DNA from 3 places in the Streptomyces sp. NPDC001889 genome. Region 2 is predicted to be linked to each of the others. Evidence: riboswitches for the same ligand, from Rfam matches in the RefSeq annotation. Region 2 holds a riboswitch; each other region holds the start of a gene.

What was found. A riboswitch is a leader RNA that binds a small molecule or an ion and turns the genes downstream of it on or off. The one in region 2 is predicted to bind cyclic di-AMP.
Region 1: linked by a shared signal. The riboswitch ahead of ACWCRA_RS25975 (M23 family metallopeptidase) and the one ahead of ACWCRA_RS29455 (M23 family metallopeptidase) in region 2 are both predicted to bind cyclic di-AMP.
Region 3: linked by a shared signal. The riboswitch ahead of ACWCRA_RS26695 (C40 family peptidase) and the one ahead of ACWCRA_RS29455 (M23 family metallopeptidase) in region 2 are both predicted to bind cyclic di-AMP.

The regions. Positions count from the first base shown of each region.
Region 1 covers NZ_JBSFER010000023.1:76,824-80,203, reverse strand. Annotated here, with positions in the region: gene ACWCRA_RS25985 (M16 family metallopeptidase) at 1-381, shown strand, start outside; gene ACWCRA_RS25980 (M16 family metallopeptidase) at 408-1,775, shown strand; cyclic di-AMP (ydaO/yuaA leader) riboswitch at 1,985-2,145, shown strand; gene ACWCRA_RS25975 (M23 family metallopeptidase) at 2,159-2,932, shown strand; gene ACWCRA_RS25970 (GntR family transcriptional regulator) at 3,225-3,380, shown strand, end outside.
Region 2 covers NZ_JBSFER010000028.1:91,784-95,163, reverse strand. Annotated here, with positions in the region: gene ACWCRA_RS29460 (SGNH/GDSL hydrolase family protein) at 32-823, opposite strand; gene ACWCRA_RS29455 (M23 family metallopeptidase) at 995-1,972, opposite strand; cyclic di-AMP (ydaO/yuaA leader) riboswitch at 1,977-2,129, opposite strand; gene ACWCRA_RS29450 (alpha-galactosidase) at 2,436-3,380, opposite strand, start outside.
Region 3 covers NZ_JBSFER010000024.1:78,995-82,374, reverse strand. Annotated here, with positions in the region: gene ACWCRA_RS26700 (alpha/beta hydrolase) at 1-1,160, opposite strand, end outside; cyclic di-AMP (ydaO/yuaA leader) riboswitch at 1,648-1,804, shown strand; gene ACWCRA_RS26695 (C40 family peptidase) at 1,808-2,284, shown strand; gene ACWCRA_RS26690 (ATP-binding protein) at 2,446-2,877, opposite strand; gene ACWCRA_RS26685 (helix-turn-helix domain-containing protein) at 3,131-3,380, shown strand, end outside.

The sequences.
Region 1 (3,380 bases), on a different contig from region 2:
GGCGTCGAGGTCCCGCAGATCGAGACCGCCGTCGACGAGGAGCTGGCCCGGTTCGCCGATGAGGGCCCGACCCCCGAGGAGATGGAGCGCGCCCAGGCCCAGCTGGAGCGCGAGTGGCTGGACCGCCTCTCCACCGTCGCGGGCCGCGCCGACGAACTCTGCCGGTACGCGGTGCTCTTCGGGGACCCGCAGCTGGCGCTGACCGCCGTCGACCGGGTCCTCGACATCACCGCCGACGAGGTGCGCGCGGTCGCCGCGGCCCGGCTGCGCCCCGACAACCGGGCGGTGCTGGTGTACGAGCCGGTGGCCGCCGACGCCGATGCCGACGACCCGTCCGACACGACCGAGCAGAGCGACGACGAAGAAGGGGCGCGCCAGTGACCGACGCCGCCGAGCCGCTGACCACCATGGAGTTCCACCCACAGCCGCAGGCCGGGGAGGCCAGGCCCTGGGCGTTCCCCGCCCCCGACCGCGGCACCCTGGACAACGGCCTGACCGTGCTGCGCTGTCACCGCCCCGGACAGCAGGTCGTGGCGGTCGAGGTCTCCCTCGACGCGCCGCTCGACGCCGAGCCCGAGGGCCTCGACGGCATTGCCACGATCATGGCGCGGGCGCTCTCGGAGGGCACCGACAAGCGCTCCGCCGAGGAGTTCGCCGCCGAGCTGGAGCGGTGCGGCGCCACGCTCGACGCACACGCCGACCACCCCGGTGTCCGGGTCTCGCTGGAGGTCCCGGTCTCCCGGCTGCCCAAGGCGCTCGGGCTGGTGGCCGAGGCCCTGCGGGCCCCCGCGTTCCTCGACACCGAGATCGAGCGGCTGGTGCGCAACCGGCTGGACGAGATCCCGCACGAGACGGCCAACCCGGGCCGCCGGGCCGCCAAGGAGCTGTACCGGCAGCTCTTCCCGGAGTCCCTGCGGATGTCCCGTCCGCGCCAGGGCACCGAGGAGACCGTCGCCCGGATCGACGCGGCGGCCGTGCGCGCCTTCTACGAGGCGCATGTCCGCCCCGCCACCGCCACCGCGGTGATCGTCGGCGATCTCGCCGAGGTCGATGTCGACGCCGTGCTCGCCGAGACCCTCGGCGAGTGGACGGGCGACACCGCGGACCTGCGCCCCGTGCCGGCGGTCACCGCCGACGACACCGGCCGGGTGGTCGTCGTGGACCGCCCCGGCGCGGTTCAGACCCAGGTGCTGATCGGACGGGTCGGCGCGGACCGCCACGACCGGGTCTGGCCCGCCCAGGTGCTCGGCACCTACTGCCTCGGCGGCACGCTGACCTCCCGGCTCGACCGGGTGCTGCGCGAGGAGAAGGGCTACACCTACGGTGTGCGCGCCTTCGGCCAGGTGCTGCGCTCCGCCCCGGACGGCTCGGGCGTCTCCCTGCTCGCCATCAGCGGCTCGGTGGACACCCCCAACACCGGCCCGGCCCTCGACGATCTGTGGAAGGTGCTGCGGACCCTGGCGGCCGGCGGGCTCACCGACGCCGAGCGGGATGTGGCGGTGCAGAACCTGGTGGGCGTCGCCCCGCTGAAGTACGAGATGGCCGCCTCCGTCGCGGGCACGCTGGCCGACCAGGTCGAGCAGCACCTCCCCGACGACTACCAGGCCCAGCTCTACGTCCGGCTGGCCGAGACCGGCACGGTGGAGGCGACGGCCGCGGTGGTCAACGCCTTCCCGCAGGACCGGCTGGTCACGGTCCTGGTGGGGGACGCCGCGCAGATCGCGGAGCCCGTCAAGGCCCTCGGTATCGGCGAAGTGACCGTCGTCACCGGCTGATCGGGACGGATGAGGGAACCCCGGCGGCCACGGGTGCCGGGGTTCCCTCATCTGGCTGCTATATGTCCCTTTTGATCGTTTGTCATGGGGAAGATGCCTTTCTGGGCTGTGGCATGTGCAACAAAAGCAGCTCTTTGTTTGGCGGAGGGAAGATCCCGCGCTTAGCGTCGGTCCGGCTGTTCGCCCGCACGACGCCGCACCCGTGGCACGGGCAGCCATCGCCGAATCCCCCAGGGCGCGAGTCCGGGGAACCGGGGACCCACCGTCCCAGGGGTGAATCGAGCGCCTTCGCCGCCATGCGGAGGGGCCCGTAGGAGACCTTCCTGCTCCGAACCCGTCAGCTAACCCGGTAGGCGAGAAGGAAGGAAAGGACCAGCCTCTCCATGGCGTTGACCCGCCCCACCGGGAAACACCGTGCGCCTGGCCGGATGACGCGCAGAGGCGCGAGCATCGCCGGTGTCGCCACCCTCGCCACCACCGGAGTCTGCGGAACCCTCGCCGCCCCGGCCCACGCCGCCGGATCGGGCGCGCCGTCCCTGGAGGACACCGGATCGCTGATGATCATCAGCGCCGACGCCGACGCGGACTCCCTCGCCGACGAGGTCGCCGACCAGGCGGCCACCCAGAAGTCCGCGGCCGTCGCCCGGGTCCAGGCCGCCGAGGAGGCCCAGCGCAGGGCCGACGAGCGGGCCCGTGAGGCCCGTGCGGCCGAGGAGCGCGCCGCCCGTGAGGCAGAGCGCCGCCGGCTCAACACCTTCCAGTCCCCCGTCGCCGGTTCCCATGTCTCCACCGGCTACCGCGCCGGCGGCTCCCTCTGGTCCTCCGGCAGCCACTCCGGCATCGACTTCCACGCCCCCCACGGCACCCCCGTGATGTCGGTCGGCATGGGCACGGTCGTGGAGGCGGGCTGGGGCGGCGCCTATGGCAACAACGTCGTCATCAGGATGAACGACGGCTCCTACACCCAGTACGGCCATCTGGCGTCCATCGGTGTCACGGCGGGCCAGAGCGTCGTGGCGGGCCAGCAGATCGGCCTCGCGGGCTCCACGGGCAACTCCACCGGGCCCCACCTCCACTTCGAGGCCCGAGGCGGCGCCGACTACGGCTCCGACATCGACCCGGTCGCCTATCTGCGCGCCCACGGAGTCTCCCTCTGACACCACCGCGCCGGGCCCGGCGGCGTCCCGTCGGACGCCCGGCGCCCCCGGAGCGCGGCCGGCCCGCACCGTCATCCCACCGAAGGCCCCGGCGGCAGCGCGCCGGGGCCTTCGGCGTGCCGCCGCCCGGTCCGGGGCTGCGGCCGGGTGGCGGCCGGGGTGGCGGCCGGAAGGAATCCCCGGCCGTCGAGAGGCCATCGGAAAACGGGGGCCGCTGCAATAGAGTCGCCGAACAGACGTCAGACCGGCTGCGTTCCACGCGGAGTGAGCGGATGAAGGCGGAGGTTCGGTGATGCGCGTTCCCGCGCACTCGGTAGGCACGGCGCTCCGCGACGACATCGTCTCCGGGGTGTTCCCGCGCGGCGGCCGGCTCGCGGAGGAGCAGCTCGCCCGCCGCTACGGAGTCTCCCGCATCCCGGTGCGCGAGGCCCTGCGCACCCTGGAGTCC
Region 2 (3,380 bases):
CTCCCGGCCGGGCCGGAGCGGCGGCAGCGGGTCAGAGCGGGAGCAGATCCGGCCGCTTCGCCGCCACGTGGTCGCCGGAGCTGACACCGCGCAGTCTGCGCCCGATCCAGGGCACCAGGTACTCGCGCGCCCACTGGATGTCGTCGCGCCGCACTTCCAGGGTGCCCCTCGGCGGGAGCACCGGCCAGGCCTGGTCGGGGTCGGCGGGCACCGGGAGCCCCAGCACCTGCCCGGCGCGCAGGGCGACCCTCGTGTGCCCCTCCGGGGAGAGGTGCAGCCGGTCGCTGTCCCAGGCCCGCCGGTCCTGCACCGACCTGAGGGACCACAGGTCGAGCACCGGACAGCCGTAGCGGTCGGCGATGGACCGCACGTGCGCGGTGTAGGTGGCGACCTTGCCGCGCAGATGGCGCAGCACGGGTACGTCACGGGTGTCGAAGCCGGTGGTCACCATCACGGTGCCGACGGCGCCGGTGAGGTCGGCTACCGCGCGCTCGAAGCGCTCGGCCACGTCGTCCGGGTCGCTGCCCGGCCGGATGATGTCATTGCCCCCGGCGCAGAACGACACCAGGTCCGGGGCGAGTTGTCTGGCCCTCGGCACCTGCTCCGCGACGATCTGGTCGAGGAGACGGCCGCGTACCGCCAGGTTGGCGTAGCGAAAGGTGTGTTCGGGCCTGCGGTCGGCGAGCAGCACCGCGAAGCGGTCCGCCCAGCCGACGAAGGACCCGTCCGGTCCGGGGTCTCCGACTCCCTCGGTGAAGCTGTCACCGATAGCCGCGTACGACCCGATTCCGCCCTGGTTGTCTGTGCTCGAATCGTCTGCCACAAGAACTCATCTTGAACCCGTGGATGTGACCTACGCGACCGTAAGGAGGGGTTGACGGCGGGTGATCTTTACCACCGGGGAATATCACGCGGTGGGGAATACCGCCGAATCCCCCCGCACCGTCGAGCGGTACGGGGGGATTCGAGCGTTCTGGGCGGTTTGCCGGTCGCCTCAGAGGGAGACGCCGTGCTGGCGGAGATACGCCACCGGGTCGATGTCCGAGCCGTAGGAGGCGGTGGTGCGGATCTCGAAGTGCAGGTGCGGGCCGCTGGAGTTGCCGGTGGAGCCCGAGAGGCCGAGCTGGGTGCCGCCGCTCACGCTCTGCCCCGCGGAGACGGAGAGGGAGGAGAGGTGGGCGTACTGCCCGTAGGTGCCGTCGGTGTGCTGGACGACGACCTCGTTGCCGTACGCGCCGCTCCAGCCGGCGGAGACGACGGTGCCCGGACCGACGGAGCGGACGGAGGTGCCGGTGGGCGCCGCGAAGTCGACACCGGTGTGGTAGCCGCTGGACCACATCGAGCCGGTCGCGCGGTAGGAGGTGGTGACACCGCCGGACGCGACCGGGCTGGTGTAGCCGGAGGAGGAGCCCTGGGCCTCCCCGGCGGGCTGCTCCGGGGCCGGCTGCTCGGCGGCGGGGGCGGGCTCCGGCTGGGGGGCCGCGGCACCGGCCGGGCCCTTGCCGCCGGAGCCGGTGCCCGGGGTCTTCTCCGGGGCGGCGGCCGGGGCGGACTCCCGGCCTCCGGAGCGGTCGGCGCGCGCCTCGGACGCGCCGCCGATGGCGAGTTCGAGACCCGGGTGGATCATCGAGGGATCGTCGCCGATGGTGTCGCGGTTCTTCTCGTACAGCCCCTGCCAGCCGCCGTCGACCCGGTGCTCGTCGGCGATCGCGGTCAGATGGTCGCCGGCGACGACGCGGTACGTGGCGGAGGCGGGGGCCGCCGGGGCCTGAGCCTGGGTCTGGGCCTGGGCCTGGGCGGCCTTCACCGGGGCCACGGCGGGGGCGGCGGCCGGGGCCGACCGCTCGGCCGCGTGGGCGCCGGTCGCCCCCATCAGCGGGAGGGCCAAGGCGGCCCCGCCGGTGCCGGCGGCGACGAAACCACGGGTGAGCGGGTTGTTCCTGGGGCGGCGGTGCTTACCCTTTGCGGGCATGGCGCATTCCTCTCCGGCGCCTGCGAGGTGAGCTGTCGGGTTCGGGCTGGAGATGCCCGGCCGCGCTCTGCGCGGCTTCACCCCGAGCCGTCCGGCGAGCCGGAACGGCGTACTGCCTGGGTCCCCCGCTCCTGCCACGAATCGACGTCCGATGGGAGTCCGGCCGGCGGCAGGATTAGGCGGTCCGCCCGGATGGCCGTGACCGTAGATGAGCCGAGCGGACCGGAACAAGCTGCTCCGCTTCACGGCCGGGGGTCCTGCGGCCCCGCTCCCGGGGATTCCGGTCACCCTGCGTGGAGCGCGCTCCCCCAACTCCCGCCCCGGCGTCGGCGTTGTCCTCCGCCGCACCGGCACGGACCGTCACCACTATGATCCTGCTCACCGACCGCACCCCATCTCCGCCGCAGCCGGGGCAGGTTATGGCGAAACAGCTAATTGAGCGATAACGACCCAGATGCGCTGATTAGAGACAGTGGAGCCGGAAGACCGCGGCGTCGAGGTCACCCGAGAGCCCGGTGTGCAGCCCGTGGTGCAGCAGCACCGCCCCCCGGTGCACGGCGCCGGTGTCCCGGCACTCGTACCGGCCGGCCGGATCGAGGCCGCGCAGCCGGAGCCTCGGCGGCCGTTCGCCGTAGTGCTGCGACGGGAGCCAGGCGAGGACGACGGTCTCGTCGCCGCGCAGATACTGCACCGCGCTCAGTCCGCCGCCGGGCGGGCGGAGCCGGTGGAGGTCGCCGTGCTGCACCAGTGGCCGTATCTCCTTGTAGAGAGCGATCCAGCCGCGCGCCTCGGCGAGTTCCTCCTCGCTCCACTCGGTGAGGTCGCCGCCGATGCCCAGCACCCCGGCCATGGCACTGACGAAGCGGAAGCGGAGCGAGCTGCGCCGGCCGTTGAGCTGGGTGTTCGGACTGTCGGTGACCCAGGCGGCCATCACCCGCGCCGGATGGAGCTGGCTCAGGCCGTGCTGGATGGCGAGCCGGTCCAGCGGATCGGTGTTGTCGGAGGTCCACACCTGATCCGTACGGGAGAGAATCCCGAGGTCGATCCGGCCGCCGCCGCCCGAGCAGGACTCGAAGTCCACCCCGGGGTGGGCGGCCCGCAGCCGGTCCAGGAGTCCGTACAGCCCCTGGACGTGCTCCACCCACAGCCGCTGCGGATAGGGGTCGCCCGGCCAGCCGGGGTCGGTGAAGCAGCGGTTGAAGTCCCACTTCACGTAGTCGATCGGCGCGCTGTCGAGCAGCGCGTGCAGCCGCTCCCACAGATGCTCCCGGACATCGCGGCGGGCGACATTGAGGACGAGCTGATGGCGGTACTCGGTACGGGTCCGGCCGGGCCGGTGCTGCACCCAGTCGGGGTGGGCGCGGTGGAGATCGCTGTCGGGGTTGACCATCTCCGGCTCGACCCAGAT
Region 3 (3,380 bases), on a different contig from region 2:
TCGGAGCGGATGTTGCCGGCGGTGTCGGAGAGATCCGGCGACGCGGCGTCGATCAGCGGCCGGGTGTCACCGGCCACGTACTTGCTCCAGAGCCGGGCGACCGGTGCCCAGGAGGAGTCGTAGTAGGGCGCGCCCTGGAAGAAGCCGGTCAGCTCGGCCGGGCCGACGACTCCGCCGAGCGGGGCGCGCTTGGCGTCGGCGCGCAGGGTGAGCCACTGCCGCTCGACCTTCTCGGGGGTGTCACCGAGGCGGTAGGTGGCGTCGTTCGCGGCGATCCAGCTCTTCCAGTCGTCCCAGCGCATCTGGAAGGCGACGTCCTGGTCCAGGTTGGCCTGGTACCAGATCTTCTCCCGTGAGGGATTCACCACACTGTCGACGACCATCCGGCGGACATGGCCGGGGAAGAGGGTCGCGTACACCCCGCCCAGATAGCTGCCGTAGGAGACACCCAGGAAGTTGAGCTTCCGCTCGCCCAGGGCGGCCCGGATGACATCGAGGTCACGGGCGGTGTTGGGGGTGGTCATGTGCGGCAGCATCCAGCCGCTGCGCTCGGCGCAGCCGTCCGCGTACGCGGCGGCGAGTGCGCGCTGGGCGCGCTTGTCGGCCTCGCTGTCGGGGACCGGGTCGGCCTTGGGGGCCTTGACGAACTCCTGCGGGTCGACACAGGAGATGGGGGTGGAGCGGCCGACGCCGCGCGGGTCGAAGCCCACGAAGTCGTACGCCTTGGCGGTGTTCACCCAGAGCGGGTTCTTGCCGGTGACCCGGGTGGGGAAGCGGAGTCCCGAGCCGCCGGGGCCGCCGGGGTTGTAGAGGAGCGCGCCCTGGCGCTCCTCCTTGGTGCCGGTGTTGCCGATGCGGTCGACGGTCAGCTCGATCTGCCGGCCGTTCGGGCGGGCGTAGTCGAGCGGAACCGTCACCGTGCCGCACTGGATGGGCTTGGCGAGTCCCCAGTCGGCGGGACAGTCGGCCCAGTCGATGCCCTGCCGGGCGGCGCGTTCGGCCGCGATCTGGACACCGCGCGCCTCGGACCCCCCTGAGTGCCGGGCCTCGGCCTGGGCGACCGGGGCGGCTATCGCCCCGGCTATGAGCGCGCCCGCCATCAGAGTGCCGGTCGCGCCGAACACCGCTGTACGTCTCACCTGGAACTGCCTCTCTGTCATGGGTACTCCGCGATCCTCGCGGTTGACGTGCTACCGGCAACAGGCCGTACGGCTGTTTCTTTACCGAACCAATAACCGGTGAGCCGAGTACCGGTGAGCGGTACATCCCTCGGTGAACCCCCGGGAACGGACGAATCAGAGCGGTCGGCGGAACCTCGTCAACCGCCATACGGGTGACGGTCGAGCTACTCCTTTTGATGTACTCGTGGCCTCGGCGCCAACTACGGTCGAGTTGCGCATCACCGTGGCCAATCTCTCGGAATGCTCTATTCCGGCCCTGGTGCGGGCATGCTCGGGTGTCGAGGGCCGGACCGCCCGGAGGCCATGTCCACCTGAACGGACCAAGGGTGTTAAAACTCACATAACGCCGTTTCCGCTCGGAATTCCGCCATGTCGTGGGTCAAGATCCCTGGGACGACAAGCCCCCGTCACCTCGGCGGGGCGGTCCGAGCGGACGCCGAGTCCTGCCGCCGCTTCGGATGACTGGTCGATAGAAGTGCTTCGGCAGGAGTGGAGGACCCGAGCAGTACGGGGCAGCCGGAAAGTCCGGACGTCCCTCGGGGTGAAGCCGCGTCACGCGGCCGGGCACCTTCGTCCGCCCGAACCCGACAGGTCATCCTTCACAGGCGGCTGACGAAGGGTTGCGCATGACTGCGCAGACAAACGTCCCGTTTCTGATGAGCCGGGCGGGGGCCGTATCGGCCCTCACCCTCGCCGCCCTCGGCGGTTCGCTGCTCGTGCCGGGCGGCACGAGCGAGGCGCACGCCGCCACGTCCCACGCGGGCAAGGCGCTCAAGGTGGCGGCCTCCAAGAAGGGAGCGCCCTACCGGTACGGAGGAACGGGGCCGTCCCGCTTCGACTGCTCGGGGCTCACGCTCTACTCGTACAAGAGAGCGGGCAAGAAGCTGCCCCGCACCGCCCAGCAGCAGTACAACAAGACCAAGCGCGTGTCGGCCTCCGGGCGCAAGGCCGGGGACCTGGTGTTCTTCCACTCCGGCGGCTACGTCTACCACGTGGGCATCTACGCCGGTAAGGGAAAGATCTGGCACTCGCCCAAGAAGGGGTCCTGGGTGAAGCTGGACAAGATCTGGAGCAAGAGCGTCAAGTACGGCCGGGTGCGCTGACGGACCGGCAGTGAGCCCGTGCGGGCCGCCGGGTGGACCCCCGGCGGCCCGCCACCGGGCCCCGCCGCCCGGCCGGGGAGCCAGGTCGCGGCCACGACCTGGCCTCCCGCGCCGGACGCGGGAGCCCCGACGCCCGGCCTGCCGCGCAGGCCGGGTGCCGCTCAGCCGGACGTCCCGGCCGGCCACGGCAGGGCGATCCAGACCGTCTTCCCGCCCTCCCGGGTGGGTGTGACGCTGAGCCTGCCGCCGCTCTCCGCCGTGAGCGCGCGGACGATCACCATTCCCCGGCCGTTGTCCTGCCGCACGGCGGCGGGCAGCCGCTGGGGCCAGCGCGGGTGACTGTCGGTCACCCCGATGCGCAGCCTCTCGTCCCGCTCCAGCTCCAGGTCCACCGTGAAGGTGGGCGACTGGCCGAAGGTGTGCTGGACCGCATTGGTCACCAGCTCCGAGACGATCAGCCGGATCGTCTCCACGGCCGCGCCCCCGGCCGGCAGGCCCCACTCGGAGACGACGTCGGCGACGAATGTCCGTGCCACGGAGACCGAAGCGGGATCGCTCGGCAGGGTGACGGAGGCTTCCTGAAGGTCTGCCATGGCGACGCTGTCCCTTTCCCACCGCGGCCGGGCTCCGAACTCGAAGCGGAGGGATTGCGCGGGCGGCCACGGATTGCGCTGATCGCCAGAGTGCCACTCATCCCCTCCCCAGAAGGGGCGATCCCCCAAGATATGCATATATCTGTCGCTCGATGCGGTGAACTCTGCCACGAAGGACCGGATTTGGCGGCTCCACCCACTTGGATCGCGGGCGAACCGACAGCGTTCGACGGATCGACGGAAGGAAGTCCCGATGCGCCACGGTCCGGCGGTGCGCCGCCGCAGGCTCGGCGAGGAACTCCGCAGAGCGCGGGTGGCCGCCCGGCTCACCAGCCGCGGCGCGGCGGAACTGGCCGGCTGGCACCAGTCGAAGGTGAGCCGGATCGAGACCGGCGCCAGCGGGGTGAAGGCGGGCGATGTGCGGCTGCTGCTCGATCTGTACCGGGTCGCCGACCCCGGCCCCCGGCTGCTGCTGGAGGCCCTGGCGGACGCCGCGGACGGCG